Regions from separate parts of the Herminiimonas sp. Marseille-P9896 genome, predicted to be linked through region 3. Evidence: riboswitches for the same ligand, from Rfam matches in the RefSeq annotation. Region 3 holds a riboswitch; each other region holds the start of a gene.
What was found. Region 3 has a riboswitch for thiamine pyrophosphate ahead of thiC (phosphomethylpyrimidine synthase ThiC). Riboswitches for the same ligand answer to the same signal wherever they lie in the genome.

Region 1 (10,728 bases), on a different contig from region 3:
CTGCAGGTTTTCCTGCGAACCCTGCGAGCGTACCAACGTTACCTTGATGCCGAACTTGGCGAGTGCCGCCGCATACTTTTTGCCGAATTCTTCGTACGCACTGTTTTCCTGCCCGGTCGCCAGCGTTACCTGCCGCGGTGGTGACGGATCAACCAGCCTGTAAGCGACGTAGCAAAGTGCAATCACGAGCACCGTCATCGGTCCGGCCGTGACGATTAAATCGCGCAGGGAAAACTGGGTGAATTTGAAAATTTTAGGCATGGCGTCCTTGTTGCAGGCAATTGCCTACACGATGCCAAGAATGCAGGCATCAGGCAAGCATTGTTGTTGCTCTTGCGTGGCGGCAAATCAGGGAGGGAAATTTGATCCCGCTACTGCAACGGCGAAGGCAGCAACGGGATAAGGTGAACACTATCAGCTCAGTTTGACTGCGTGCTCACGCGTTTCGTGGAAGGTCACGCCAGGCCAGCGTTCCTGTGTAAGTCGCAGGTTCACACCCGAGCTGGCGAGGTAAGCGAGGTTGCCTGCGGCATCATGTGCGAGGTTATGACCGGCCGATGATTTTTCAAAATCAGCCAGCATTTTTTTGTCATCGCAAGTGATCCAGCGTGCGCTGCTGATGCTGGTGCCTTCGAATACGGCATCGACGCCATATTCGTTGAGCAAACGGCTGGCGACTACCTCGAACTGCAGTACACCAACACCACCCAGCACGAGGTCGCTGCTATTGATAGGTTTGAACACCTGGATCGCGCCCTCTTCACCCAACTGCTGCAAACCCTTGTGCAATTGCTTGATCTTCAGCGGATTGCGGATACGCACCGCGCGGAAGAAGTCCGGTGCAAAGTAAGGAATGCCGGTGAACTGCAGCAATTCGCCTTCAGAGAAGCTGTCACCGATCTGCATATTGCCGTGATTCGGCAAGCCTATGATGTCGCCGGCGTACGCCTCTTCCACTTGCTCACGGCTAGACGCCATGAAGGTCACCACGCTGGAGACCTTGATCTCACGGTTCAGGCGTAAATGCTTGATTTTCATGCCGCGCTCGAAGCGTCCCGAGCATACGCGCAGGAAGGCGATACGATCGCGGTGCGCCGGATCCATATTCGCCTGGATCTTGAAGACGAAGCCGGAGAATGGCAGCTCGGTTGGTTTGACCGAACGCACAGTCGCATCACGCTCACGCGGAGGCTGTGCCCAATCCAGCAAGGCGTTCAGGATTTCGCGCACACCGAAGTTATTGATCGCGGAACCGAAGAAGACCGGTGTGCGCGTACCGTTGAGGAAGGCTTCCAGTTCAAACGGATGCGAAGCACCGTGTACCAGCTCGACTTCCATTTTCAGTTGTTCGATTTCCAGCGGGAACATCTCCGCCAGGCGCGGATTGTCTATGCCTTTAACAATCTCAAAGCTCTGGTCGGCTTTCTCGTTACCGGCTGCAAACAGCATGATTTCATCGCGCAGCAAGTGATACACGCCGCGGAAATTTTTACCCATGCCGATCGGCCAGGTCACCGGCGCGCATTCTATCTTCAGCACCGATTCCAGCTCATCCAGCAATTCCAGCGGATCGCGTGTTTCACGATCCAGCTTGTTCATGAAGGTAATGATGGGCGTGTTGCGCATGCGGCAAACGTTCAACAGTTTGATCGTTTGTTCTTCCACACCCTTGGCGGCATCGATCACCATCAGTGCGGAGTCGACGGCTGTCAGCACGCGATAGGTATCTTCCGAAAAGTCCTGGTGGCCCGGGGTATCGAGCAGGTTGACGACGTGATCACGGTACTCGAACTGCATGACCGAGCTGGCGACCGAAATACCGCGCTGCTTCTCGATATCCATCCAGTCGGAAGTCGCATGGCGACCGCTCTTGCGTCCCTTGACGGTACCGGCGAGCTGGATCGCACCCGAGAACAGCAACAGCTTTTCAGTCAGAGTGGTTTTACCTGCATCCGGGTGAGAGATGATGCCAAAGGTGCGACGACGCGCAACTTCGCTATTGATCAGGTCGGAGGTAACGGTACGCGGTTCAAACGCTTCGGTTTCAGCGGAATCGGGTGTTGGTGTTTCGGGCGCGGCGGACATGGAATAGCCCTTGGAAAAAGGGCTAAAGTCTACCGTTTCTTGGCCTGTAAGTCTATGACAGACGGGGAATAGCCGGGCGGCGGGAAAACCCGCCCAAAGGGGAAACGCTTAACGTTTTACCAAGCCTGCAGCTTCCAGGCGCGCCCATACTGCGGCTTTTTCGTCATCGTCGTAAATGATCCAGTTGATCACTTCATCGAAGGTACGGCCGCAACCCTTGCAGACTTCATCGCCATGCGAGGTCGAGCAATAACCGGCACAAGGTGAATCGGGACGCAGGGTATTGCGTGGCTTATCAGCTGGCTGACTGGCAGGAACAGCATCGTTGACGACTTTTTCGGGATTATCAGGCTTACTCATGCGACAAATTACTCTTACGGCAAATATCTGATCTTATTCGATATTTCCGTTTTGCGGCTCCGCGTGGCGGAAACCTGGTTAAGGCTGGCAGTTTGAGCTGGCTTGGGCTGACTAGGTCAGTTCAGTTGCAACACATAATCGGTCAGCAAGACCTCTTGCACACTGCGCGTCTGCAGCGCTTTGTTGGCGGCATCGCGCAGCAGGCCCTGGATATAGGCCACGCCTTCCGGCGTCTTCACCCGCTCGATATCAGCACTGGCCAAAGCGGTCTGCAAAGCCACTGTCAGCGCGGCTTTATTGCCCTGCACCCAGGCGGCTTCCTCAGGCGCAGTTTGTAACACGATGGTGGTCTTGATCGCGAACTCGGATGAACGCACCACGATAGGATCAAAGCTGGCGTAGGCAATCGGCGGCACATGTTTCTTGCCGGATTCGAGGTAATACCAGGCAAAGGCAATACCGGCGGCGACCACGATCATGATGGCCAGCATACCGACAAGTATCGCAAGTAAGGAATTGCCGGATTGCCGGGCAGGTGACATGTTGAAGCTCGTAGAGAGGGAGAAGGGGTACTAGTTTAACTGATGTACCCCGTGCCGCAGAATTTTGTTGCCTGTTTGCAAGTTTTACAACACCCTTACTTGCCTGGCACAGTGCGTATACGGCTGATTACACAGGTCGATTCGGTGTAACCGTGGTGCCACCGCGCTCCAGCCGGTCTTCCAGCTCACCGATGTAGGCCGCCAGTGTATTGCCACTTTGCTCCACCGCCGACACGACACCGGTATCGAGTTTATCGAGGCGCTGCAACAAGGCGGTCTGGGCTTCCGCATCCTGCTTGGCCACCGACTGGATTTCTTCTTCGATGAAACGATGCAGCTCGCTGAAACGTGACGCTTCCAGCTCCCGGCTGTTTTGCAATTCCTTCGCATGGCGACGTGCTTCCAGCATCACCGAAGATTGCAGGTAGAGGATGCAGACCAGGAAATAAAACGTCAGCGCACCGGTCAGGCCCAGCATTACCAATCCCAAAGGCGCTTGCACGGTCGCCACGCCCAGCCACAGCGCGGTCGGGGTATTAAAGGCTTCCCAGTTCAAGGCCGCCAGTGCAACGATAGCTCCGAGGATGATAACGAAGAACAGAGTACGAATCTGCATAGTGGTCACGCTCCTTTTGTTGGCACATCGCTAAATACTAAGCAAACAACCGGGCTATAACTATGGGCTAACGCACATACTGCATACGATTTACGATCAACCCTTTTTTATTGCATCGTGTCCTGCGACACCCGGCCACTTACTGGGTATTGATATAAATTAAATAAACTGTTGTGCATTGATGCGCAGATGCAATAAAAACTCTTTTGCCGCGCATTGTTAATGTAACATTCACGGTGGAATTAGTTACTCAATAAAAACAATTTTTACGGAGCGCCGTATATGAAACTCGCATCTTTTCTGGCCATGACTTTATTGGCGGCCGGAATCAACTCCGCAGCGGCGCAAGACCTGGTGCTGGCCATCAATGAAGGTGTGACATATCAGGAAGGCGGACCAGCCAGCGAACGTTACAAACCACTGTTGGCGTTACTCTCCAAAGAGCTCAAGCAAAACGTAAAGTTGCAAAATGTGGACAAATACGCGGTATTTGAAAAAGGCCTGGCCGAAGGAAAATACGACCTCGCCTTCATCCATCCGGCTCACATCGGTTTGCAGGCGGTCAAAAAGAATGGCTATGAAGGCCTGGTCACCGCCAAAGGCTTTACCGACTACCGTGCACGCGTACTGGTAGCGCAAGCATCACCTCTGAAAACCCTGCAAGACCTGCGCGGCAAAAAAATAGGCGTACCGTCGGTCGAATCGATCACCACCGTGATGTTCACCGCCAACCTGCACGAATTGCGCTTCACCAATCCGGAAAAAACCTACACCCCGACCCGCTATCAGGACGCAGTGCCGTTCATGATCGATAACGGCTTTGTCGATGCCGGTGTTACTGGTTCGGCCGGTGTCGCCAAGGCCTGGACTGCCAAAGGCGGTCGCATCCTGGCGGAGACCAAACCCATCCCTATAAAGCAATTCCTGGCGTCGAAGAAACTGAGCGAATCTGACCGCGAAAAAGTCAAAACCCTGTTGCTGACTTTGCCGGACAGTGAGGCTGGTCGCACTGCCCTGTCCCGCATCGGCATGAGCGGCTTTGTGCCGTGGAATGCCGCAGTGATGGATGAAGCGACCGCACGTCTCGGCCTCTAACAACCAAACCGGGCTGCATACTCATGCAGCCCGTCAGCTTTTCAAACTGCGCGTAAAGCTACGCGCTTCTGCAGCAAATCCAGCCAGCGTTCACCGCAATTTTCGTTACTGATACACAGCGCATAATCAGTCACCGTGCGCGCCGCCCGTTCCAGCAACTGGATGTCGGCTTCATGCTGGCGCGCCACATGCGGATCTTCGAGGAATAACACGCGCCTACACTGATCCCGGTCAAGTATGAGTTCAGCGATCTGTGCATCGCCACCCATAGGTCCGCTCAGGTAAGGCTTGACCCAGTTGCGCCCTGCTTCCTCGCCTTTGATCTTTTGCGCCAGCTTGTTGAGCAGGCTGCCAGTGGTACCGGTCGCACAGCGGAAACCAAACTGATCGAGCAAATCAAAATGACGCTCGGCGATTTCCAGCATGCGGCCTTTCATCGCGTCGTGCGCAATCATCGCGATGCCTTCATGCTGCAGGTCGAAGGTCGCATCCAGCTCCGGATTCGGTGCTGCGCCTGTCGCGATGGATTCCAGCTCCAGCCATTCCTGCGCACCAGCCAGCGTCGACAGGAAAGGTTTGCCGTGAATCACGCATTGGCGTTTCAGCGCGACCGCTTCCGGAAAGATGGAGGACGGATCCACCGGGTCCATCAAATACATAACGGCATCCAGTCTACGCGTCGGATCGGTATCCACCACGCGTGACACCAGCTTCATCAAGCCGCCGTGACGACCATATGGAAAGCGTTCTATGTGCGGGTAATTCTTCAGCAGGCCCAGATGATCCATCGCATCCAATGTGCGTCCGACGACGATCAGTTGCGGCTGCAAATGCTGTTCGATCGCGACACGGCTGCCATTGAGCAAACGGGCCAAGACGGAATTCGGGGCATCCTGATGGGTACGACTAGTGGCTAAACCGATGCGGAATTGATGCGGGGAAACAGACATAGGGATAAAAATGAAGACGGGCAATATTGCACCGCACAAACTTTATCATGGAGACAAGTTTTATTCATCTTTCGTACAACAAGGCTGAAAATATTTAACAGACTTGATGTGCGCTTTTGATTTTTGCCGACGCCGATGTTATACTGTGTTTTTATACAGTATCAACCTTTTTCGTCGGGTCGCTCCCCCTCCAAAGTTTTATTGTGCGACCCGACATTTCTTTTTTAGGCCTGTGGTTTATAGCTGTGCATCAAGCGCAGCCAAGTACGCAAACACCGCACCTCCAAGCCAGGCATTTTCCAACAGCGTTTTAGTTTTTCTCCGGCATCGCAGATGAGTGATGGCTGGAGATCAGCCATGCACGGCCATCCCATTTGTACGTGTAGGTATAACGCGCCTTCACTTCCGAGCCATCATCAAACTTGAAGGTATACAAGCCGGAATCGCTGGCGCTATTGCAGTTCACCTCTATCGTGCGGCTGTTGATGGTGCCGACCGGCTTGTGCTCCATGAAGTGTTTGAAGTAATCAATTTTTTCTTCGGCCGTCAGGCGCGGCTTGTTCGACAAAGTCGGCAGCAGTATGGATTTGCTGGCGTAGTTGGCGACCACTTTTTGCGGATCACCGGTTTGCAGCGTGGCGTTCCAGCGATCGAACAAGGAAGCGATCTGTTTTTCGGAAGTGGCGTGACACACTTCAGACTTTTCAGACTTGGCATAAACGTGACCAGCAAAAGCGAAAGCAAGCATAGATACAACTACAGTACGCGGGAAAAACATAGAAATAGAACCTTTCATTAAAGAATAAAAAAATGAAACCTGTTCAAATGAAATCGTCACCTCCTGACTTCGGCAGTTCTGCCGTTTTGTGAAAAAATATTATGGAGTCCGGGTCGTTCAGTTTTTTGGAGTCTTTTCTGCTTTTTCGCCTGCTTGGTCACCGGAATCACTTATAAGTTGCACAAGTCGGACTTGTCCTGACCGTCACTAATCCGGTCAGCTACCCGCAGAGGCTTGCCTATAAACGGTTTTTGGCTCAAAGTAGCGACCTGTCTGAAAACTTGGCTCGGGGTCCTGCGCATAGCGTGGGTGAGAGATACCCGTTGAACCTGATTGAGGTAATCCTCGCGCAGGAAAGCACATAATCCATCGCCGCTGCCGCGGCATCGAATCCGCTGACCTGCCATCTATTTTTTGAAAGACCATGATGGCTTTACCTAACGCTCCTGCGGCCAGCAGCAATGCCGCTTTCACTCCCATTCCTGCCAGCGAACGCGTGTTTTCCTTCCGCGATCATGCCGCGCTCTGGTTCAGTCTCGGTGTCGGCCTGCTGGTCATGCAAATCGGCGCTTTCCTTGGCACTGCACTTGGCACACAGACCGCACTGTTCGCCATCATCGTCGGCTCTGTGCTCGGCGCTGCCTTGCTGGCGCTGGTCGCCTATATCGGTTTTGAACGCGGCCTGTCTAGCCCGGTGCTGATGTGTCAGACGCTGGGCACTTCATTCGCCAAATTGCCGGTGGTCCTGAACGTAGTGCAACTGATAGGCTGGAGCGCATTCGAGCTGGTCGTCATGCGCGACGGCACGACGGCATTGATCAAGGACATCACCGGCCTCGATACGATCTGGCTGCCGTATGTCACTGCCTTGTTCTGGGGCTTGCTGCTGGTGGGCCTCGCGACCGGTTCGATGATAGGCCTGGTGCGCTGGTTCGTTGGTCGCTTCGGCTTGCCGCTGGTGATCCTGTCGCTGATCTGGCTGACCTACCAATTCGCCTTGAAAGCACAGGCACAGGGCTTCGATGCAATCTGGCACCGCGCCGGTGACGGCTCGATGAGTACGCTGGCCGGCATAGACCTGGTGATGGCGATGCCGGTGTCATGGCTGCCGCTGGTGGCTGACTTCGCGCGCTACGGCAAGGCGGGTGCCACAACATTCCGTGGCACCTGGCTCGGCTTCGCGGTGGCAAATATCTGGTGCCACGCTTTGGGCGTACTGATCGTCAGCACTTCCAATCCAGGTGCCGACCTGATGACCACCCTGCTGCTGGCACAAGGCGGCCTGATTGCACTCGGCCTGATCCTGATCGATGAAATGGATAATGCTTACGGTGACGTGTATTCCGGCTCGGTCTCGCTGAACTTCCTGCACGGCAAATTCACGATACGTTTCTGGGGCATCACGCTCGCACTGGTTGCAACTGCCTGCGCGCTGTTCCTGCCCATGCATGGCCTCGAACCATTCCTGCTGACCCTGAGCTCGGTGTTTGTGCCTTTGTTCGGCGTGGTGATTTCGCAATTGGCATTGAAGGGCGAAGCCACGGATAAAGGTGTGAACGTAGTGCCGGTCGCGATCTGGCTGGTCGGCATTGCCGCATTCCATCTATGCCCTATGATGTGGCCGGTAGTCGGCTCGGCCTTGCCCGCACTGGCGATTACGCTGCTGCTGGGCAGTATTTATCGCATCGCGCGCCGCCCCGCATTGCAATCTGCATAAATTAAACAAAAAACGGCTGCCCGGTTTCCCTGGCAGCCGTTTTTATTTCGCATATCAGCTTACTGCGCTGGCGTCCTGCTCCAGCCACCACCCAGTGATTTAAAGACATCGGTAGTGCCAGTCAGGCGCAACAAACGCAGCTGCGCCAACTGGTCATCAGCCGAGAACAAGGTACGCTGCGCATCCAGCAGCGTATTCAAATCATCCGCACCTTCGCGATAGCGCAATTCAGATAATTGCAATGCACGCCGCGCTTCTTTCCTGATTTCGATTTGTGCCTGCTCCTGCGCCAGGTTGCGGCTGGCGTTGCTGAGTGCATCATCGACTTCTTTCAGCGATGCATAAACGGTGCGACGGTAACTCTCGACCAACTGGCGACGCACTGATTCGCTGGTCTGCACTTGCAAACGCAAGCGATTACCGTCAAACAAGGTCTGCACAAAGCTAGCCGTCAGCCCCACGCCGTATGCAGGATTGCCCAGCGCCAGCAAGGCAGCACTGGAATTCCCTGCACTACCGGTCAATGAAATCGTCGGCAACAAAGCCGCACGTGCTGCCGCCACATTCGCATCGGCCGCATACAGTTGCGCTTCCACACTTGCCAGGTCAGGCCTGCGCGTGATCAGTGTCGAAGGCAAACCCGGGCTGACTTCCGGCACCATCAATGCGTTCAAATCCTGTGCCGCTACCTGCAAGGCTTGCGGCTGACGTCCGAGCAGTATTGCCAGTGCACTGACTGTCTGCCGCTCCTGCACCTGCAAAGGCAGCAGGATATTGCGTTGCGCCAGCACCGTGCCGCGCTGACGACTCATATCGAGGGCCGAGGCCGAGCCATAGCGGTAACGCGCTTCGACGATCGCATAAACCTTCTCGGCAATCGCCAGATTCTCTTGCGCCACCTTCAGGCGCACGCGCAAGGCCAGTGTCTGGAAGTAGGCATTCGCCACACCCGTGGTCAGCGTCAGGCGCACGGTTTCCATATCATAGCGGCTGGCATTCAATGAGGCATTGGCACCGCTGGCGACTGCAGCTACCCTGCCCCACACATCGACTTCATAGGCGACGCTGAGTGCAACACCGGTGTTCTCCGTTTTGGTCCAGCCGGTAGGCGTTACGCCCGGCTTGTTGGAACCGACGCCGGTATTCGCACTGACGGTCAGCAACGGAAATAAGGAAGCACCGGCCAGGCGCGCCGTGATCTCGGCCTGCGTCACGCGCTCTGCTGCAATATTCAAATCAGGATTGTTGGCCAGCGCCTGATCGATCAGGCCAGACAATTCATCCGAGCCAAAGCCGCGCCACCAGTCACGTTGCAATTCGGCGGTAGCAGATGGGGACTCTGCCCAGGTGGCAGGCAACTCAACATTTGGTTTGGTCGCATCTATATGCCCGGCGCAGGCGCTCAGGGCCAGCACGGCAGCGACGGCCAGTGCCAGGCGAGTATGACGGAAAGTAATACGTGTGTTCATGGATTTCATTTCATTCTGCCGACAAGGCGACCACAGGGTCGAGTTGCGCTGCTTTCTTCGCAGGCAGGTAACCAAACACCAGACCCGTCATGAACGCACAGCCAAAGGCCAGCACCACCGGGGTCAGCGAGTATTTGATAGGCGTACCGAAGGCATCGATCACGGCGGCTGTCGCCAGCCCACCGACTACACCGATCGCGCCACCTATCGCCGACACCACCACGGCTTCAATCAGGAACTGCTGCATGATGTTGGCTTCACGTGCACCAGTTGCCATGCGGATCCCAATTTCCCGCGTACGTTCGGTGACGGATACCAGCATGATGTTCATCACGCCTATACCACCAACCAGCAGCGAAATCGCCGCAATCGAACCAAGCAGGATGGTCAGCGTATTCTGCGTCTGCTCCATCGCTTCCATAATGGAGGCCATATTGCGGATCTGGTAATCGACCGTGCCATGCCGCTCCAGCAATAGCTTGTCGACTTCTTCCTGCGTATCGTCTATGTGCTCGACATTCTCTACCGCTACCGTGACGTTACGCAGATAACGCTGGCCCGACAAACGCAAGCTGCTGGTGGAGTAAGGCACGAACACCACATCATCCTGATCCGAACCCATAGGCGACGCCCCGCGTTCCGACATCACACCGACGACCTGGAACAACAGGTTATTCACCAGGACAAATTCACCGATAGGATTTTCATCCGCAAACAAGGCAGTTGCTACCGTTTTGCCGAGCACCGCAACGGCGGCGTAATTCGATTCGTCTTCTTCACTGAAGAAAGTACCCTGCGCGACTGGCCATTGTCGCGCCAGCGGGAATTTGGCCGAGGTACCCGTCACGCTGGTCGAAGTATCCGAAGTACCAAAGCGCAAGGTCACGCTGCTGCTTTGCTCCGGCACTGCGGCCAGCACATTCGGCAACTCATCAATCGCCCTTACATCGTCAACCACCAGCGTCGCAGTGCTATTGAAGCCGCGCTGGTTAGGCACACCAGGTCGTACCAGCAGCAAATTGGAACCCATCGCGCTGATGCGCTCGACCACCTCTGCCTTGGCACCGTCACCGATCGCCAGCATCGCGATCACCGACGCGACACCAATCACAATAC
Region 2 (10,728 bases), on a different contig from region 3:
ATATGAAGTGTTGCGTGCTTTTCTCGGCTAAAAATGGATAAGCTGTCGGTATTCAAATCGCTGGAAGAAATATGACTAAGAATGAAGCCATGAAACGGGTAAATGAAGAGCTGCACGCAAACCTGTTGAATGATAAAAATACACAATGGTCGACAGTCGTGCCCTACGCTGGTGACGAAGGCTGGTGGCTGAACATCCCTTTATCGGGTTTTCGCCAGGAGCGGCATTTTCTGATCTGTAGCGAAAAGGCCAAGAGCTTCCGTCACATCCGTATCAAGGCCAATACCATATTGAGTCCTGCCACCAAGTTCCGCTGCAAGGATCAGATGGCTGATGTCTTTATCTCGGCCAAGAATCCCAAGCGCCTGGTTGATACGCTACCGGGCGGAACCAAGTTCAGTTTTGATAAGTATGTCTTTGGTGAATACAACTTTTGAGTAATGGCTATAGCCAAAGAAAAAGCCGCATTGCTGCGGCTTTTTTATTGAGCTACGTATTACTCAGGCTTAGGCCGTAACGGCTTCCGTCTTCGCTGGTGCTTCGACTTCATCCGTATCCGAGCTGCGGATCAGGTAATCAAAGGCGCTCAACGATGCCTTCGCACCTTCACCGACCGCGATCACGATTTGCTTGTACGGCACCGTGGTCACGTCGCCAGCTGCAAACACACCTGGTATCGAGGTACGGCCATGCGAGTCAACTTCGATTTCGCCATGACGCGACAAGGCAACCGTACCTTTCAGCCATTCGGTGTTAGGCACCAGGCCGATCTGGATAAAGACGCCTTCCAGTTCCACCGATTTGCTTTCTTCGGTTTTGCGATCCTTGTAGACCAGGCCGTTGACGCGTTTGCCGTCGCCGGTGATTTCGGTCGTTTGTGCCGACGTGATCACAGTGACGTTGGCCAGACTATGCAACTTGCGTTGCAAGACTGCATCGGCACGCAATTCTGCGCCGAATTCGATCAGGGTCACATGACCGACGATACCGGCCAGGTCGATTGCTGCTTCGACGCCGGAGTTACCACCACCGATGACTGCTACACGTTTGCCTTTGAACAATGGGCCGTCGCAGTGCGGGCAGTACGCAACACCTTTGTTACGGTATTCGTTTTCGCCCGGCACGTTGATGGTTTTCCAGCGTGCACCGGTTGCCAGGATCACGGATTTGCTTTTCAGCGAACCGCCATCTTTCAACTTGATCTCGATCAGTTTGCCCGGTACCAGCTCGGACGCCTGCTGTACGTTCATGATATCGACTTCATAGCTGCGTACGTGCTGTTCCAGCGCGACGGCGAATTTCGGGCCGTCGGTTTCCTGTACCGAAACAAAGTTTTCGATCGACAGCGTATCCAGCACCTGACCGCCGAAGCGTTCAGCAACTACACCAGTACGTATGCCTTTGCGTGCTGCATAAATCGCTGCTGCTGCACCTGCAGGTCCGCCGCCGACGATCAGCACGTCATACGGTGCTTTCGCGCTCAGCTCTTCGGCTTTGCGTTTGTTGCCGCCGGTGTCGAGCTTGGCCAGGATCTGTTCGATGCTGACGCGACCAGACTCGAACGGTTGCCCGTTCATGAAGGTCGTCGGCACAGCCATGATCTCGCGTTCCTTGACTTCGTCCTGGAACAAACCACCATCAATCGTGATGGCGCGGATGCGCGGATTGATCAAAGCCATGACGTTGAACGCCTGCACCACTTCCGGGCAGTTATGGCAAGACAAAGACATATAAGTTTCGAAGGTGTAGTCACCGTCCAGGTTACGGATCTGTTCAATGACCGAGTCTTCGAGTTTCAATGGGTGGCCGCCGGTTTGCAGCAAGGCCAAGACCAGAGAAGTGAATTCGTGTCCCATCGGAATCGCGGCGAATTGTATGCCTGCGTGTGCGTCCGGGCGCTTGATTACAAAAGAAGGTTTGCGCTCGTTGTCATCGGTGCGTTCGACCAGTGTGATCTTGTCGGTCAGCACGACGATTTCTTGCAGCAACTCCTGCAATTCACGAGATTTGTCGCTGCCATCGAGTGACGCAACGATCTCGATCGGTTGCACGATCTTTTCCAAATAAGCGGCTAATTGGGTTTTGAGATTGGCATCTAACATGATGGTCCCTGCTTTCTATTCAGTTTAAAAATAAAGTCCTGCATGTCCGGGCCACACGGCCCGGACAGTCTTGCAACTACTTCTTAATTACAACTTAGATTTTGCCGACCAGATCCAGCGATGGAGCCAGGGTTTTTTCGCCATCTTTCCATTTTGCCGGGCAAACTTCGTTCGGGTGAGCTGCTGTGTATTGAGCAGCTTTCAGCTTGCGCAGAGTTTCCGAAACGTCACGAGCGATTTCGTTCGAGTGGATTTCCAGGGTTTTGATAACGCCGTCTGGATTGACTACGAACGTACCGCGCAGCGACAGGCCTTCTTCAGGAATGTGCACGCCGAATGCGTTGGTCAGTTGGTGAGTTGGGTCGCCAACCAATGGGAATTTAGCTTTGCCAACTGCTGGCGATGTTTCGTGCCAAACTTTGTGCGAGAAGTGGGTATCGGTTGTAACGATATAAACTTCGGTACCCAATTTTTGGAATTCTGCATAGCTGTCAGCTGCATCTTCAACTTCGGTTGGGCAGTTGAATGTGAACGCTGCTGGCATGAAAATCAGCACGGACCATTTGCCCTTCAACGATTGTTCGGTAACTTCAATGAACTTGCCGTTGTGGAAAGCTTGGGTCTTGAATGGCTGGACCTGTGTATTAATAAGGGACATGTCGTATTTCCTTAGTTGGGTTAAAAAAAGAGGGTTCGTTACTGCACAAGTACGAATGATAGACAAGTATCCATCATTTGCATAATTGATTTAATTTTGTAAATCAATTTATTTTCGCTATCAAGAAGGCGAAGCCATAGCCGATATCGAATCCACTATTATGCAGTCTTACGGCGACTCCGGTGTGACAAGCCGGTTTTTAAAGAAAAATCGATGTGAAATCGACGGATTTCAGCCGGAATCGGCGGGCTGCACGCTATGACTCTATAATTTCAACCTTGGTGACGCCGGTACGGCGTCGTTTGCTTCAAATACTTGGCAAGGTGATATGACTACCCCAGCAACCCCACCCGCAGGCATGAGCGCCGCCGAATGGCAGGTCCGCATAGACCTCGCTGCTTGCTACCATTTATGTGCCCTCAAGAATTGGGACGACCTGATCTATACACACATATCGGCGACGGTACCGGGCGAAGAAGGTCGTTTCCTGATCAATCCTTTTGGCTTCCGCTTCGATGAAATCACTGCATCCAATCTGGTGAAGATCGACTTGCAGGGCAATATCATCGGCGACCAGACCTATCGCGTGAATGTCACTGGCTTCGCAATCCACGGTGCGGTGCATGCAGCACGCGCGGATGCGATGTGCGTCATGCATCTGCATAATGAAAATGGGGTCGCGATCGGCATGCAACAAGGGGGCTTGTTGCCCTTGTCGCAGCACGCGATGCGCTTCTATCAACAGATCGGTTACCACGACTATGAAGGCCTGGCTCTGTCGCCAGTGGAGCAGGTGCGCCTGATAGAACGCCTGGGTGACTACCCGGCCATGCTCTTGCGTAACCACGGTACGCTGATCAGCGGTCGCACGATAGCGGAAGCCTATGTGCTGATGGATACGCTGGACAAAGCCTGCTCTTTTCAGCTGAAAGCACAATCCGGCGGCGGTTCGCTGAATATACCGGCCCCAGAAATCTGCGCCAAGACCTACAAGGAATTGCTGGGCGACGGCTCGCCGGAAGGCATACTCGAATGGCCTGCGCTGCTGCGCAAATTGGATGCAGTGTCGCCGTCTTATCGTAACTAATCGTTTTAATACTACTAACTAAAAAGGAAAACTCATGCCTACCATCAATGTGCAATTATTCGAAGGCCGTACCGTTGAACAAAAACGTGCATTCGTCAAAGCGGTGACCGAAGCGACGGTCGCGACTCTGGGTTCCAGCGCTGAATCCGTCGATATCATCATCGAAGACGTGAAGCGTGAAAACTGGGCGACTGGCGGTAAACTCTGGTCTGACGTTTAAGTCCGATGCTGAAGTGCACGCGCTTACAGGCGTGCACTTCTAGTCCGCAGTACATCAGCACTTTCACTCTCCCATGCCCACTCAACCGAGTCTGGAAGACCTGCGTCGCTACGCGGTCGCGCGGACTTTGTTCAGGCCGACCACGCTGCCAGCAGCGATCCAGCGTCTGGGCTTTGTACAGGCAGATCCGATACGAGCGCCAGCCCGGGCACAGGACTTAACGCTGCGTCATCGCGTCAAGGATTATCGTGCCGGTGATCTGGAACGTCGCTATGCGCGTCTCGCGATCGACGAAGACTGCTTCGTCAACTACGGCTTCCTGCCAAGTACACATCTGGCGCTGATGCATCCACGTCAGCCTAAGAAAACCTGGAATGCCGAAACCCAGCGCAAGGCGGCTGACGTACTGGCCTTCGTGCGTGAGCGCGGTGTGGTTCATCCACGCGAGGTCGAACAACATTTCGCGCACGGACGTGTGCAAAACTATTGGGGTGGCTCCAGCAATGCCAGCACGCAATTGCTGGATGGTATGCATTACCGCGGGCTGTTGCGGGTGAAGCGACGCGATAGTGGTACACGTGTCTACGAAGTGGCGACGCATCCACCTGCGGATGATAGCCCCACGGCCGGTGCACTACGTGCGGCCGCCCTGCTCGAATTGATACTGCGCAAATACGCGCCATTGCCAGCCGCCAGCCTGACTTACCTGGCGCGCTTGCTAGGCTACGGAGCACCCCATCTGGCGGCGCAGACGCAAGCAGCACTGCGACTGGCACGTGAGCATCTGGCCAGCTGTCGTATTGATGGCACCACCTGGTACTGGCCAGTCGATGAAAACCCTCGTTCACGTCGCTATGCTGTCGACGATAGTGTGCGATTACTCGCACCTTTTGATCCGGTGGTCTGGGATCGGCGTCGCTTCGCCTTGCTCTGGGACTGGACCTACAAATTCGAAGCCTATACGCCGCCAGCCCGACGCCAGTACGGTTACTACGCGTTGCCCATGCTCTGGCGTGATCAGGTCATAGGCTGGGCGAATGTGTCGGCGCGTGATGGCCAACCGGAAGCTACATTCGGCTATGCGGCAGGTCCAGCACCCAAAGCGGCCGCTTTCCGCAATGCATTGGAGGAAGAGCTACATCGTATGGAACTCTTCCTTAGTCCACGTTGATGCCTTCGTGCTGCAACGTACAGCAGTTTCTCCCAGGATGCGCTAAGGTAGTCGTCTATGCATGTGTAGTGGCAGGAGTGCGATCATGAACAAGGCATTTGTAAAAGAAACGAATGACGACGATGCGGTATCGCCAATGCCGGAGATGCCGGTCGGCGTCAGGAACTACATCACGCCCGATGGTTATCAAGCACTGCAAACAGAATTGCAGCATTTGCTGGATGTCGCACGACCTGCGGCTTTACAGGCAGACGCTGAAAGTGCCGATATGGAATCCGCGCCGGAAGCATCGCTACGCGAAATTGATACACGCATCCATTACTTGCAGACTCGCCTGGAAACGGCAGAGATAGTCGATGCCAGTGTGCATGCAGATGGCGACCAGATATTCTTTGGTGCAACGGTGGAATACGACAATGCCGCAGGCGAGCGGCATCGGGTGACTATAGTGGGCCTGGATGAGCTGGATCCGGCGCAAGGGCGAATCAGCTGGTTATCACCACTCGCGCAAAGCCTGCTGGGTGCGCACGAAGGCAATGCGGTATCGTTAGAGACACCAGCCGGTGACGAAGAGTTGCAAGTGTTGACAGTACGTTATCCGCGCAGCAGTTGAACGTGTGTTGTTGCACGTTGTCCTATAGTTAAGCGCACTATCTACCATCGCAAGGAGTCTCACATGACAGAGCACAGTTCCAAAGCGAAACCGGCAGTTGCAGGTAAACCGTCCGACGTAACAATGCATACACATGACGAAGAGCTGCTGGACGATGCATTGGAGGCGACCTTTCCTGCCAGTGATCCGGTGGCAGAAATGCCGCATGACAGCGAACCGTCCAAGCAGGAAAAAGCGAAGGACGAATTGCTTGATACCGCATTGGACCTGAGCTTCCCTGCCAGCGATCCCATCTCTGTAACCTCCGGTATTACGCGTATCCGCCAGGGCACATCGGCGATCACCAAAAAGGTCAAATAAGCCGTATCAGCTGTTGACGATCCGGCGGGCAGGCCCCGCCGTTTTGTTGACCTCGGTTAAGATCGGCGAAATTTGCGGCAACTTGCAGCAAAAATGCCATTCCGTCCGCTTCTTCTTTCGTGTTACCATTCGGCCACGCTAGGGGTCCTGAAGAGTTAAACGTCTTCGGGTGAGATAAAACCCTCCGTACCTGACCTGGATAATGCCAGCGTAGGGAAGCGCAAAGTCCACGCAATTTCTTTGTCCATTCCTTCGCGCGCATTGGTTTTTCTAACGCGATTGATTGAACAAAACATGTCTGCACCACATTCCCGTCGTTCCCTGATTGCCCTGGCTGTTGCCCAAGCCTGTGCGTTTGCGCCTGTCGCCATGGCAGAGTCTGCTGAAAACGTCTTGCCCGAAGTGGTCGTCACTTCCGAATCGGCACCTGACGGTATCGCACGCAATGCCAGCGTTGGCGGTTTCACGGAAACACCTTTGTTGCAGACACCCGCATCCATTAGCGTCATCACTGCTGAACAGATGCAGGAACGCAGCATACGTACCGCAACCGATGCGGTGAAATACGATGCCAGCGTACAGAACTCCTATAACGCGGTCGGTCTGTCCGACTGGTTCGCGATCCGCGGCTTCACGCTGGACATGGGCTCGAACTATCGCAAGGACGGCATGGTCATCCTCGCGCATTCCGCGATCCCGATGGAAAACAAGGAGCGTCTGGAAATCCTGAAGGGCCTGGCTGGCATGCAAGCAGGTATCGCCTCGGCTGGCGGTATCCTCAATTACGTAACCAAACGCCCTACCGACACACCGGTGCGGTCGGCTACCTTTGAAGTGCGTGAGCGCGGCACGATATACAGCGCGATTGATCTCGGCGGTCGTTCCGACGACAAGCGTTTTGGCTATCGCATCAATGCCGCTGCCGAAGACATCAAATCGTATGTAAAAGGTTCAAACGGTGACCGTCGTTTCGTCTCCGGTTCCTTCGACTGGCGCATCAGCCCACGTGCCTTGCTGCAAGTGGATATGGATTACCAGCATAAGTCGCAGCTGACGGTGCCGGGCTTCCAGTTGCTCGGTCCTGAGCAGCGCATACCGACCGGCGTCAGTGGCAAGACTATGTTGAACAACCAGACCTGGAGTTTGCCGGTTACTGACGACACCAACAACCTGGGCGTCAAATTTGAGTACGAGTTGAATGACAACTGGCGTACGACTTTGCAGGCTAATAAATTCGAATTGCGTAGGGATGATGCGGTGGCGTTGTCATCCGGCTGTCCGTCGCAAGGCCTCGCATTCGGTTATTGCTCAAACGGCGACTTTGGTTTGTACGACCTGCGCCGTGAGAACGACAAGCGTTCGGTCATGACCACGCAGGCTTTGTTGCAAGGCAAGTTTGCAACAGGTAGCGTGAAGCATGACCTGACCACAGGTGTGTCAACGTTGAATCGTCGGGACAACTTCGCAGATTACTTGTTCACTTCGACCGTCGGCGGTTTGCCGGGCAATATCTATACTTTGCCACAACGTGCTTTGGTGCCGGAGCAAGCCTTGCCGGTCGCGCTGCGTCGCAAGGATGATGAGCGCTCCGTCTTCGTGCAAGATGCAATCGCACTCAACGAGCAATTCAAGGTGATTGCAGGTGTGCGTTATACCAAGTTGAAGCGTGTGCAGTTTGCAGCTGATGGCACAAATATCCGTAATACCGACGAAGGCTTTGTCTTGCCTAACGTTGCGGTGGTGTACAGCCCGAAATCGAATCTTTCTTTCTACGCATCGTATGCACAAGGCCTGGAACCAGGTGGCGAAATCCCGTCGGGTTTGCCTAACCAGGAGTCGGTGCTTGATCCATACAAATCGAAACAGATCGAAGTCGGTGTAAAGGCTGACATCACACCGGATGTCACCGTTTCTGCTGCGCTGTTCCAGATCAAACGTCGCAACGAATATGTAAAAGCATCGGACTTGACCGCGACTGCAACTACTGCAGCGTATGTGGCGGCTGGTGAGCAAATCAATCGTGGTTTGGAGTTCGCATTGCAGGGTCGTGCAACGCGTGACCTGATGTTGGGTGCCAGCTTCACTGCGATGGAAGCAAAGGCAGTGGATACCGGTGATTCCGCGATTGAAGGTAAACGCGTTGGTAACGTGCCTAAGTTCAAATCAGCGGTTTATGCTGACTATGCTTTGCCGCAAATGCCTGCGGTGAAATTGAACGCAACCTGGATCTACTCGACCAGCAAGGTATTTGCACCTAACAGCCAGATTGCTTCGCTGGATAAAAGAGTGGATGGTTACCATGTGTTGAATCTGGGTGCACGTTATGCAACCAAGATCAGCGGTAAGACTACGACCTTCCGTTTTGGCGTGGATAACGTATTCAACAAATTCTATTGGGGTGATTCGGCGAATGCCTTTGGTGGGTATTTGATTCCGGGAGCGCCGCGTTTGTTCAGGTTGTCGGCGCAGGTCGATTTCTGATTTAGTTTGTTTGATTTTAAAAATGCCACCGTAGCCAGGTGGCATTTTTTATTTGTACTTTAAGAAAAGCGTATGCATCAAATGCAAAGAGGCCGTGATCGCTTTCTTTTGCTTACTTTTCTTGGCGAGACAAGAAAAGTGAGTGGCCGCCGGGCCACCCCCGGCAAACCAAGTCTGATCGAAGATAGAGCAGTATTAGCAAGCTAAAATAAATCTTGCCTTAGCAAGTAAGCAGCAACTTGCTTCACCCGCTCTTCAGTATCCCCGGCAACCAGCAAATAGGCTATCCGTTCGCTATCTAATTGCCGCAGCAAACGCCTGTGCACTTCCTGCCGCACACTATCCGATTCCCGCTGCAATCCATCAGCAACCCAAGGATTACTCGGTTCAGCCACGATGGTGCAGTCATAGCGATGTTCACGCGCCAACTCCATGAGTGCCGCATCAGCTGCACCAAAATAGAATTCGCTATAGAGCGCCGTCATCAACGGCGTGGTGTCACAGAACAGATAGCGATTTGCCTGCTCAATGGCCAAGTCTTCCCGCGCGATTTGGGTTTGCGCAATCAGTATCTGCTCGTGTGCTTGCGGCGTGCGTTTATTCACTTCCACAAATTCACGCAGATACTCAGGCACCCAGACGGTTTGGTAGTGATCTGCCAATGCCGCAGCCAGTGTCGATTTGCCGGTCGATTCTGCGCCGAGTAATGCGATACGTCGTACCGGGCTGGTCATTGCTGCAGCTCCTGTTCACGCAATGATTTCTCCCATGCACGCAAGCCGACCACCGCCAGCACGGCAAAGATCGCAAACAGCAGTGCGGTCAGGTAGAGGTGTTTATGCAGGTATAGACCGATGTAGATCAGGTCTATCACTATCCATGCATACCAGTTCTCCAGCTTCTTGCGCGAGAGCAGGATTTGACCGACCAGGCTACCTGCAGTGAGGAAGGCGTCTATGTGCGGAACATCGGTATCGGTGAACATGCGCAGGAAGGCGGCAATGGCGAAGAAGCCGACCAGCCATGCCGCTGCTGAATACAACCAGGAACGTGGCGCCATACGTGACACCTGGATGCCGTGATGCGTGGTGCCGCCAAACAGCCATTGATACCAGCCCCACAGCGAGACTGCGATGAAAAAGAACTGCAGCGACATGTCACCATATATCTTGCTGTCGTAGAACACGACTGCGTACGTCGCGGCGGATATGATGGAGAATAACCATGCCCAAGGTGATTGACGGATGTTGAGCAATACCATGCATAGCGCTAGCGCAAAGGAAACCAGTTCCAGCGCGGTGGTGTCGACCAGACCGAAAAGCGTAAACGTGTCATTCATGCGCAGTGGGCTATATTTAGATATGCGCAGTTTGACGGCGCTGTATGCGTGGGTGGATAGCTCGAAGCGTGCTACGCCCCGACATCAGAGTCCGCAGTATATTAAAGAAAACACGAGTGCGAATTTATTTCCGCGATTTTCCGGAATCCGCTAACGAGGTCTATGAGTAAAACCAGCGATACGACTGCGCCAGTTCCGCCCGTACGTCCCGATAACGACGAGTGCTGTCATAGCGGTTGCGAGCCCTGTATCTTCGATTTGTATGAACTCGAAATGGAGAAGTATCGCGCCGCGCTGACGGAGTGGGAAAAGAAGCATGTACCGAAAGTGCGCACATTGCCGAGGAAGGCCCGCCGTTCCTGATTAACAGCTGTTGGCTACGTAGGACTGCGCTGACACGTAGTCGGCTGTTAATCCTATAGTTTCCCGAACCCATCTTGGCTACATTGACATCTGATCCAGAAATGCCGGATCTGCCAGATTGAGACAGGGGGACACGATGTTATCTATTGCCAAGCTTTTATCTACCGGGGGAATTATTTCCTCCATAGGCTGGTTTGCCATGAAGCCGGATTTTGCTGCGGTATTACTCGGCATTTTGTCATTGTCTGCCCTGATGATTACTTTCCTCCCTGTCCGCGCAGATAGCACCCGCTAAGTCTTGCATCCGGGCGCACGGCATGCAGATAGCGTGTCC
Region 3 (10,728 bases):
CGGTGCGCATACGCACACTTGCGGCATCTACTTCATTTGCATTTACTAACTATCTCTACAGCAAACACTGGGTATTTGCTGTAGAGATAACACTCCCCATGCATGGGGAGTGTCAGGACTACTTATTACAGAACCGATTTCAACAAACGTCCCATTTCAGCTGGATTGCGCGTTACTTTGATGCCGCACGCTTCCATCACAGCCAGTTTCTCTTGTGCTGTACCTTTGCCGCCGGAGATGATCGCGCCAGCGTGGCCCATACGTTTGCCTGCAGGAGCGGTAACACCAGCGATGAAGCCGACAACTGGTTTTTTCATGTTGTCTTTGATCCAGCGTGCGCAGGTTTCTTCTGCGTCGCCACCGATTTCACCAACCATGATGACTGCGTCGGTGTCAGGATCGTCATTGAACATGCGCAGCACGTCGATGTGCTTCAAGCCGCTGACTGGATCACCACCGATACCAACCACGGTCGATTGACCCAGGCCGAATTCAGCCAGTTGACCAGCTGCTTCGTAGGTCAAAGTACCGGAACGCGAAACCACGCCGATACGGCCTTTCTTGTGGATGTGACCTGGCATGATGCCGATCTTGATTTCATCAGGTGTAATCAAACCTGGGCAGTTAGGTCCGAGCAACAGGGTTTTCTTGCCTTCCATGCGTTGCTTGGTGCGGATCATGTCGCGGACTGGGATACCTTCGGTAATGCAGATAACCAGATCAACGCCAGCATCAACAGCTTCGTCGATTGCAGCAGCAGCGAACGGAGGCGGAACATAGATAACCGAAACGGTTGCACCTGTTTCAGCTTTCGCTTCAGCGACGGAACCATAGATAGGCACGCCTTCGAACGATTCGCCTGCTTTTTTAGGGTTCACGCCAGCTACGAAACAGTTTTTACCGTTAGCGTATTCGATACACATCTTGGTATGGAACTGACCGGTTTTACCAGTGATACCTTGGGTGATAACTTTAGTGTCTTTATTGATCAGGATTGACATGCTTATTTCCCCTGTGCTGCGTTGACGACTTTTTCAGCCGCTTCAGCCATGTTGTTTGCCGTGATGATAGGAAGACCCGATTCAGCCAGGATCTTCTTGCCCAGTTCTTCATTGGTACCAGCCATACGAACGACCAGTGGAACTGTCAGATCAACTTGTTTTGCTGCAGCGATCACGCCTTGCGCAATCACGTCGCACTTCATGATGCCGCCGAAGATGTTAACCAGGATCGCTTTGATGTCCGGGTTCTTCAACATGATCTTGAATGCTTCAGTTACTTTCTCAGTCGTAGCACCGCCGCCTACGTCGAGGAAGTTAGCTGGCGAACCGCCGTACAGCTTGATGACGTCCATGGTTGCCATAGCCAGACCAGCGCCGTTAACCAGGCAGCCGATGTTGCCGTCGAGCGAGATGTAGGTCAGGTCAAATTTCGATGCTTCGATTTCTGCTGGATCTTCTTCGTCCAGATCGCGCATTTCCTGGATTTCAGGATGACGGTACATGGCGTTCGAATCGAAGTTAAATTTCGCGTCGAGTGCAACGATACGGTCGTCGCCAGTCACGATCAATGGATTGATCTCTGCCAGCGATGCATCGGTTTCGTCGAATGCTTTGTACAGGCCTTGCATGAATGCACGTGCCTGGCCGATCGAACCTTCTGGTACGCCGATCTTGCGGGCGATGTCATCAGCCTCGCTATCGAGCAAACCTGTAACTGGATCGATGAATACCTTGTGAATTTTCTCAGGAGTGTGTTCAGCAACGTGTTCGATGTCCATGCCGCCTTCGCTGGATGCCATCAGTGCAACGCGTTGGCTACCACGGTCAACGACCATGCCGACGTACAGTTCTTTTTTGATGTCCGCGCCTTCTTCGATCAGCAAACGCTTAACCAGACGGCCTTCAGGACCGGTTTGGTGTGTTACCAGCGTCATGCCGAGGATGTCGTTTGCGTATTTACGCACTTCATCCAGCGATTTTGCGACCTTGACACCGCCGCCTTTGCCACGGCCACCTGCGTGAATCTGAGCCTTAACAACCCAAACTTTGCCGCCGAGTTTTTCTGCAGCCTGAACAGCTTCATCTACGGAAAAACAGGGGAAACCTTTTGGTGTCGTAACACCATACTTACGCAGTATTTCTTTTCCTTGATACTCGTGGATATTCATGATCGTCCTTGTTGATAATCAATTTTTTGGCAGCTTTATGCTGCGATAAATTTTCTTTTGCTTGAATCCACGCAAAAACCGTCGATGCTCCCAGCAAAAAAGCTGCTATTTTAACTGCTGCTATATCGAAATTAACGGTGACGTGGATTGTCCGAGAAGAGTATCCCGATATCCTTGACCACGGTTAAGATTCGATACTTGCCGCACCTTAATCGATCATACTTATGCAAAAATCGATGAAGAAAACGGCTATCGCGCGAGGATTAATTCGCATCAGTTACAACAAATGGAGTGAGCTGCAAATTTGACGCGGCGCAACATCGAACCGATAGATTGATGTACACAGTCAAATTGCCTTGCATCCACTGCGATTGCGTCAGGTCATGACACAATCCACAAGGATACCGTGCTCAAACGCCTACTTCGCCCCGTTGAAACTCAGCCCAGTTCACCGAGCGTGTTACGCGGGTTCCAGAGGCAGTCATGGTTTCATAGCAGCGTGCTTTGGCGGCTTGAATTGCTTCAATCAGGAAATCGGCTTCATACACTTTCAGGAGATGCTGTTGGCAAGTTTCCAGATAATGTTGAAGACGCTTGCGACCACCTGCGGCGACGGCAAGATCATCGTCGGTGTTCGCATCCCAATACCAGCTCAAGCCGAGTTCGTAAAACGCTGCGTTATAAGCGTTACGATGTAGATCCGCTGCATCATCTGCAGAATATTGATCCAACGCGGCTGTGAACATAGTAAGTCTCCTGTCTAGATTTTGGTACTCATTTAGCGTTGTTTTCTAAACTTAAATGCATCTTAGGGGCAAAAAATGATTAGGCATAGTTAAAGTATTTAATCATAATGATTCCTTTAAGCTTATACATCGACTATTCCTGCCATGAAGAACGCAACACTCCGGCAACTGAAGGTTTTTGAGACGGTTGCCCGCCACCTAAGCTTTTCGCGGGCTGCAGAAGAATTGCACCTGACCCAACCCGCGGTTTCCACCCAGGTCAAGAAGCTGGAGGAGCATGCCGGCCTCGCCCTGTTCGAACAATTAGGGAAGAAAATCTATCTCACGCCCGGCGGCTCCGAACTGCTGCACTACAGTCGCACCATCATCCAGCAGTTCCAGGAAGCGGAAGATGCGATGACGCAGTTCAAGGGCATCACCGGCGGCAAGCTGAACGTCGCGGTTATCAGCGCAGGCGATTACTTCTTCCCGCGCCTGCTGGTGGAATTTGCGCGCAGCCATCAGGGCGTGACGCTGAATCTGTCAGTACACAATCGCGAAGGCTTGCTGAACCAGATGACCAGCAATCTGACCGACATCGCGATTATGGTGCGGCCGCCGACCGATATGGATACCATCAACGAAGCATTTGCACCGCATCCTTACGTGATCGTGGCCGCACCTGACCATCCACTGGTATCGCAAAAAAATATCCCGATGAGCAGGCTGATGCAGGAACCCTTCGTCGTGCGCGAAAAAGGTTCGGATACCTGGCACTCGATGGAAGACGGCTTCGGCGATCGCATTAACGACATCAATGTCGCAATGGAAATCCGTAGTACCGAAACCATCAAGCAGGCGGTGATTGCGGGCATGGGCGTGAGCTTTCTATCCGCACATACCATCAGCCTGGAACTGCAGGCAGGCAGCCTGGCTGTGCTGGATGTCGAAGGCTTCCCGGTCATGCTGAATTGGTATATCGTGCACCGGAAGAACAAGCGCCTGCCACCAGTTGCGCAAGCCTTTAAAGACTTCCTGCTGGAAGAAGGTCCGGAATTGATAGAACGCCTGGTACGTTACAACCCGAAACCGGGCAAGCAGTTGAGCGACTTGCCAGCGAAAGCATTGGGCAAGAGCAAAAAATAATTCTGCTCTTCTCCCAACAAAAAGCCCGCCAATCTGCAGAGACTGGCGGGCTTTTTTATTGCATCGAGCGGTGCTTATACCTTCAGGATGATTTTGCCGATGTGTGTGCTGGTTTCCATCAGTGCATGCGCTTGTGCTGCCTCTTCCAACGGGAAGGTCTGGTAGATCACCGGTTTGATCTTGCCTGCTTCGATCAATGGCCAGACACGCTCGCGCAACTGTTTCGCAATCGCAGCCTTGAATGCGACCGGACGCGGACGCAAAGTTGAACCGGTAATTGTCAGACGACGCAAAAGGATTTGACCCAGGCTCACTTCGGCCTTGTTACCACCCAGCAGCGCGATGAAAACGAGTCGGCCGTCATCCGCAAGGCAGCGAATTTCACGCGACACATAATCACCACCGACCATATCGAGGATAACGTCTACGCCCTTGCCGCCGGTCGCAGCTTTGACCACTTCGACAAAATCTTCAGTCTTGTAATTGATGCCGCGTTCGGCACCCATCACTTCGCAAGCACGAGCCTTGTCGTCGCTGCCAGCAGTTGCAAACACGCGATGCCCCAGCGCCTTTGCAATCTGGATTGCGGTGACGCCGATACCGGAAGTACCACCTTGTACCAGCAAGGTTTCATCGCCGCTCAAACCGACGCGATCAAATACATTGCTCCAGACTGTGAAGAATGTTTCCGGCAGTGAAGCCGCTTCCACCGCATCCAGACCTTTAGGAATAGGCAGGCATTGCTCGACCGGTGCGGTGCAGTACTCGGCGTAGCCACCGCCCTGCGCCAGTGCGCAAATCATATCGCCCAGCTTGAAATCGGTACCAGCCAGGTCGCCGCCGACGATTTCACCGGCTACTTCGAGGCCTGGCAAATCCGATGCGCCTTTAGGCACCGGATAATTACCCGTACGTTGCAGCACGTCAGGACGGTTAATACCCGCCGCATGCACTTTGATCAATACTTCGCCAGCCTTAGGCTCGGGCATGGGACGCTCGCACAGCTTCAAGACATCTGGTGGGCCTGGCTGAGTAATCTCGATCGCGCGCATGGTAAATCCTTTAATTGTGTAGACGTTGAAGGCAGCAAGGATATTCGATAATCGCTTTATCTGCCAATCCCACACATAAATGACCCTGCCGCTGCCAACAGCTTAAACCACACGCCCAGCCATAGGTGACGACGGGGATGCGGCGAATTTACGGGCGACACGACCTGCCAGGTAAGCATTGCGTCCGGCTTCTATGCCCAGTTTCATTGCATGCGCCATACGCACCGGATCTTGCGCACCAGCAATGGCTGTGTTCATCAGCACGCCATCGCAACCCAGTTCCATTGCAATCGCTGCATCCGAAGCCGTACCAACGCCAGCATCGACGATGACCGGGACTTTGCTTTGCTCAATGATGAGCGACAGGTTCCAAGGGTTGAGGATGCCCATGCCGGAGCCGATCAGCGAAGCCAGCGGCATGATGGCGGCACAACCGATGTCTTCCAGCATGCGCGCCTGGATAGGATCATCGCTGCAATAGACCATGACATCAAAGCCATCCTTGACCAGCGTTTCTGCTGCTTTCAGGGTTTCCGGCATGTTCGGAAACAGGGTCTTTTCATCGCCCAGCACTTCCAGCTTGCACAGCTTGTGGCCGCCGAGGATTTCACGACCCAGTTGCAAGGTGTAGACCGCATCAGCTGCGTTGTAGCAACCAGCCGAGTTCGGCAGCAAGGTGTATTCGGATGGTGGCAGTACATCAAGCAAGCTAGGCGCATTCGGGTCCTGCCCGATGTTGACGCGACGGATAGCAACGGTGACGATTTGTGCACCACTTGCTTCGCTGGCAGCACGTGTTTGCTCGAGGTCTTTGTATTTACCGCTGCCTACCAACAGGCGGGAACGGTAAGTGGTGCCTGCGATCGTCAATTGGTCGTCAGGGAAATGGGTACTGCTCATGGATCACTCCTGTTTAAGAAGAATAGCGAGGCAAGCGAACCTGCCTCGCTGCTTACAGATGAATCAACCGCCGCCTATCGCACGCACAATATCAACCGCATCTGTCGGCAATAGCTGTCGCTGCGGCCAATCGCTGTCAGACAGCACTTCACGGTTGATCGCGACGGCGATGGCTTTGCCAGTCAACGACAAGGACGCAACCAGGTCGGCGACGCTACTACCGTCTTCGACCTGATGCGCATTGCCATTCAGCTGTAGCGTGATCATCATTGTTTTTGATAAATCTCTGCACCGCTTTTCACGAACTCGATGGCCTTCACTTCCATCCCGGCTTTCAAAGCCTGGATTTCTGTGATGCCTTGCTTGGCGGCGTAATCACGCACTTCCTGCGTAATCTTCATCGAACAGAAATGCGGCCCGCACATCGAGCAGAAATGCGCGACCTTGGCTGAATCCTTGGGCAAGGTTTCATCATGGAATTCACGTGCTTTGTCCGGGTCCAGTCCGATGTTGAACTGATCTTCCCAACGGAATTCAAAGCGCGCTTTCGACAATGCGTTATCGCGTATCTGTGCGCCTATATGTCCTTTGGCCAGATCAGCGGCATGCGCGGCGATTTTGTAAGTGATGATGCCGTCCTTGACGTCGACCTTGTTCGGCAAGCCCAAATGTTCCTTCGGTGTGACGTAGCACAGCATCGCGGTACCGTACCAGCCGATCTGCGCTGCACCTATGCCCGAGGTGATGTGGTCATAGCCGGGTGCAATATCAGTAGTCAAAGGTCCGAGTGTGTAGAACGGCGCTTCATGACACTGCTCCAGTTGCAGATCCATGTTTTCCTTGATCAAGTGCATAGGTACATGACCCGGACCTTCGATCATGACTTGCACGTCGTGCTTCCATGCTACCTGCGTCAGCTCACCCAGGGTTTTCAGTTCACCGAGTTGTGCTTCATCGTTGGCATCGTAAATGGAACCAGGACGCAAACCATCACCCAGGCTGAAGGACACGTCATACGCTTTCATGATTTCGCAAATGTCTTCGAAATGTTCGTACAGGAAAGACTCCTTGTGATGCGCGAGACACCACTTCGCCATGATGGAGCCACCACGCGACACGATGCCGGTCATGCGCTTCGCGGTCAGTGGCACATAGCGCAGCAAGACACCAGCATGGATGGTGAAGTAATCGACGCCCTGCTCGGCCTGCTCTATCAGCGTGTCGCGGAAGATTTCCCAGGTCAGATCTTCGGCCTTGCCATTTACTTTTTCCAGTGCCTGATAAATCGGCACGGTGCCGATAGGCACAGGTGAGTTGCGGATAATCCATTCACGTGTTTCATGGATATGTTTGCCGGTCGACAGATCCATCACGTTATCGCCGCCCCAACGTATCGCCCAGGTCATTTTTTCGACTTCTTCACCGATGGAAGAAGTGACCGCCGAGTTACCGATGTTCGCGTTGATTTTGACCAGGAAGTTACGGCCTATGATCATAGGTTCGATTTCCGGGTGATTGATGTTGGCCGGAATAATGGCACGACCACGTGCGATTTCACTGCGCACAAATTCGGCAGTGATCTCTTGCGGGATCGCAGCACCGAATGATTGCCCCGGATGCTGACGCCCCATTAACTCGGCCAGCTTTTCACCTTTAGGGCCGGATTTTTTCAGCTCTTCCAGATAGGCGCGACGATTCATGTTTTCACGAATCGCCACGAATTCCATTTCCGGTGTGATGATGCCCTGACGTGCGTAGTGCATTTGCGAGACGTTTTTACCTGCCAATGCGCGACGTGGTTTGCGATGCAGATTGAAACGCAGCTCGGCCAGCTTCGGATCGTTCAGGCGTTCTATGCCGTATTCCGAAGTCGGGCCCGGCAATTCTTCCGTGTCGGCGCGTTCCAGTATCCACGGCAGGCGCGGTGTGTTCAGGCCGGAACGGATATCTATCTTCGCCGCAGGATCGGTGTAGGGACCCGAGGTGTCGTACACATAGATAGGCGGGTTCTTTTCAAAACCGAACGAGGCTGGCGTATCAGACTGCGTAATCTCACGCATAGGCACGCGGATGTCGGGACGCGAACCTTCGATATAAATTTTGCGGGAATTCGGCAGCGGCTGGATCGCTGCTTCGTCTACTGTCGCTGTGGCAGACAGAAATTGGGGATTGGCATTCATTTTGGCTCCTTGGCTAACTACAGTGGCTTGGAGCCAGCTAAGGAGGTTTCGAGGACAGGTAGCGATTCAAAAAGGAGTTGCAGCGAGGACGATGCAATTCAAATCTTGATGCGATACAACTGGTCTTCGTTAGCTTCCCTTCGCTGGCATTATCCAGATCAGGTTCAAGGGTTTTTCTCACCCGGCGGGATGCGGTATGCATCTGCCTAGGACCCCTAGCTTTTTACTTCTACAACGGGTGCAACAAACTACAACGCGAGTCTATGCAATAAAACGACTATGTCAATTGACCCGGATCAAACTTTTACATCTGACATGAATGGCTTGCTTGCCTACCGGAAAACAAACCATTCATGTCAGTTCTGGAAAACGGCAAGCATGCTGTTTTCCAGAAACTGTTACAACTCAGGTATTACTTAACTGTTGCGATGTGCAACAAGTTGGTTGTACCCGATTCACCGAATGGCAAGCCAGCCGAGATAGCGATGTAATCACCCTTCGTGGCAAAACCTTCATGCACGGCGGCCGCCACTGCTTCGCTGACCATGTCATCAACAGACTTAACATCCTGGCCACCAACGATCGAGTGGATACCCCAGACCCATGCCAGACGACGTGCAGTCTTCAGTTCTGGAGTGATGCTCAGGATCGATGTGGTCGGACGTACACGCGCAGCGCTCATGCTGGTGCTACCGGATTTGGTGTATGTCACAGTAGCGACAGCTTTGATCGCAGCGGTGGTGTCACGCAAGGCGTTGCAGATTGCATCTTCCGGCGTTGGACGTGGTGCCACTTGCTGTGCATCCAGCAGTGTGCGGTAGACCGGATCGTTTTCCACTTCCTTGATGATGCTGTCCATCATTTGCACAGCACGAACAGGGTTCTTGCCGCTGGCCGATTCTGCGGACAACATCACGGCATCTGCGCCTTCGTAAATGGCGTTGGCAACGTCCGATGCTTCTGCACGGGTAGGCATAGGCGATTCGGTCATCGATTCCAACATGTGTGTTGCAACGATGGTTGGACGGCCGTATTTACGCGATACACGGATGATTTCTTTTTGAGCGCGCGGCACTTGCGAGATCGGCAGTTCAACACCCAGATCACCACGAGCAACCATGACGGAGTCAGAAGCTTTACAAATCGCATCGATGTCGAGCATTGCTGCTGGTTTTTCGATCTTCGATTGGATCAGAGCGCGGTCGCCGATGATCTTGCGTGCATCTTCGATATCGGAAACTTGTTGCACGAACGACAGAGCTACCCAGTCCACGCCCAACGACAATGCAAATTCCAGATCAACCAGATCTTTCGGTGTCATTGCAGGGATAGGCAGAATTGCGTCTGGTACGTTGACGCCTTTGCGGTTCGAAATCTTGCCGCCTGTAGTCACACGTGTGACGATGCGGTCACCCGAGTTGCTCTCGATCGAAACACGAATTTTGCCGTCATCGAACAACAGGTTTTGACCAGCTTTGACAACTGCAAACAACTCAGGATGTGGCAGGTAAACGCGTGTTGCATCACCTGGCGTCTGATCGCGGTCGAGCACGAATTGCGAACCTTCAGTCAACACCGCGGAATCGCCGTTGAAGGTACCCAGACGAATCTTCGGACCTTGCAGATCACAGAGGATGGCAACTGGACGGCCATATTTGGTTTCCAGGCTACGCACGATTTCGTGACGTGCGCGGTGATCTTCGTGCGAACCATGGCTGAAGTTGAAGCGGAACATGTCCACACCAGCTTCAAACAATGCGCTGATGGTTTCCAGATCACCACTTGCTGGGCCCAGGGTAGCAACGATTTTTGCTTTGCGATTACGTCTCATGACAGATCTTCTTCTTAAATGAAAAATGAAAAATGAATACCGCTATGCCTGGATCACAGACACAGCGGGAAAATAAATTACAAAATCAGGATGGCGCGGAAGTCATTCACGTTGGTACGTGTCGGACCACTGACGATCAGATCGCCGAGTGCGCTGAAGAAACCATAACCATCGTTGTTCTCCAACATGGCTTTGGCATTCAGGCCTTGCTCAGCGGCGCGTGTCCATGAATCAGGCTGATAGATGGCGCCAGCGTTGTCTTCCGAACCATCGATACCATCGGTGTCGCATGCCAATGCATGGATACCAGCGGTACCTTGCAGGGATACTGCCAGGCTCAACAGGAATTCTGCATTGCGGCCGCCACGACCTTTGCCGCGGACGGTAACAGTCGTTTCGCCACCGGACAGGATGACGCATGGTTTCGCAAATGGCTGGCCATACTTAGCGACTTGCTTCGCTAATGCTGCATGTACCATACCAACGTCACGCGACTCACCTTCGAGATCATTGGACAGGATGTAAGGCGTGATGCCGGCAGCGCGTGCTTTAGCCGCAGCGGCTTCCAGCGCATGCTGTGCTGTTGCCATTACATGGTGTTCATTGCGCGCGAAACGCGGGTCACCCGGCTTCGGTGTTTCACCAGCGCCGGATTCGAGATGCTTCAGGATGTTTTCTGGAATATCAATGCCGTACTTTTTCAGGATCGCGAGCGATTCTGCGC

Region 1: another riboswitch for thiamine pyrophosphate. It lies ahead of H7U06_RS06505 (cytosine permease); the one in region 3 lies ahead of thiC (phosphomethylpyrimidine synthase ThiC).
Region 2: another riboswitch for thiamine pyrophosphate. It lies ahead of H7U06_RS00975 (TonB-dependent siderophore receptor); the one in region 3 lies ahead of thiC (phosphomethylpyrimidine synthase ThiC).

What each region holds. Positions count from the first base shown of each region.
Region 1 covers NZ_CAJEVT010000002.1:193,976-204,703, reverse strand. Annotated here, with positions in the region: gene H7U06_RS06545 (TAXI family TRAP transporter solute-binding subunit) at 1-261, opposite strand, end outside; gene H7U06_RS06540 (peptide chain release factor 3) at 415-2,085, opposite strand; gene H7U06_RS06535 (DUF1289 domain-containing protein) at 2,194-2,445, opposite strand; gene fliL (flagellar basal body-associated protein FliL) at 2,562-2,987, opposite strand; gene H7U06_RS06525 (LapA family protein) at 3,115-3,603, opposite strand; gene H7U06_RS06520 (phosphate/phosphite/phosphonate ABC transporter substrate-binding protein) at 3,886-4,698, shown strand; gene H7U06_RS06515 (methylglyoxal synthase) at 4,740-5,648, opposite strand; gene H7U06_RS06510 (nuclear transport factor 2 family protein) at 5,959-6,396, opposite strand; TPP riboswitch at 6,704-6,799, shown strand; gene H7U06_RS06505 (cytosine permease) at 6,854-8,143, shown strand; gene H7U06_RS06500 (efflux transporter outer membrane subunit) at 8,203-9,621, opposite strand; gene H7U06_RS06495 (MacB family efflux pump subunit) at 9,623-10,728, opposite strand, start outside.
Region 2 covers NZ_CAJEVT010000001.1:193,308-204,035, reverse strand. Annotated here, with positions in the region: gene H7U06_RS01015 (hypothetical protein) at 72-437, shown strand; gene ahpF (alkyl hydroperoxide reductase subunit F) at 507-2,102, opposite strand; gene ahpC (alkyl hydroperoxide reductase subunit C) at 2,197-2,760, opposite strand; gene H7U06_RS01000 (class II aldolase/adducin family protein) at 3,089-3,847, shown strand; gene H7U06_RS00995 (4-oxalocrotonate tautomerase) at 3,882-4,067, shown strand; gene H7U06_RS00990 (DNA glycosylase AlkZ-like family protein) at 4,141-5,238, shown strand; gene H7U06_RS00985 (GreA/GreB family elongation factor) at 5,324-5,851, shown strand; gene H7U06_RS00980 (hypothetical protein) at 5,915-6,211, shown strand; TPP riboswitch at 6,342-6,445, shown strand; gene H7U06_RS00975 (TonB-dependent siderophore receptor) at 6,506-8,692, shown strand; gene H7U06_RS00970 (AAA family ATPase) at 8,896-9,426, opposite strand; gene pnuC (nicotinamide riboside transporter PnuC) at 9,423-10,031, opposite strand; gene H7U06_RS00960 (oxidoreductase-like domain-containing protein) at 10,194-10,394, shown strand; gene H7U06_RS00955 (hypothetical protein) at 10,531-10,689, shown strand.
Region 3 covers NZ_CAJEVT010000004.1:152,392-163,119, reverse strand. Annotated here, with positions in the region: gene sucD (succinate--CoA ligase subunit alpha) at 126-1,001, opposite strand; gene sucC (ADP-forming succinate--CoA ligase subunit beta) at 1,004-2,170, opposite strand; gene H7U06_RS15405 (hypothetical protein) at 2,581-2,916, opposite strand; gene H7U06_RS15400 (LysR family transcriptional regulator) at 3,061-4,041, shown strand; gene H7U06_RS15395 (NAD(P)H-quinone oxidoreductase) at 4,116-5,093, opposite strand; gene H7U06_RS15390 (thiazole synthase) at 5,196-5,993, opposite strand; gene thiS (sulfur carrier protein ThiS) at 6,057-6,260, opposite strand; gene thiC (phosphomethylpyrimidine synthase ThiC) at 6,260-8,173, opposite strand; TPP riboswitch at 8,292-8,400, opposite strand; gene pyk (pyruvate kinase) at 8,586-10,004, opposite strand; gene H7U06_RS15370 (glycerate kinase) at 10,082-10,728, opposite strand, start outside.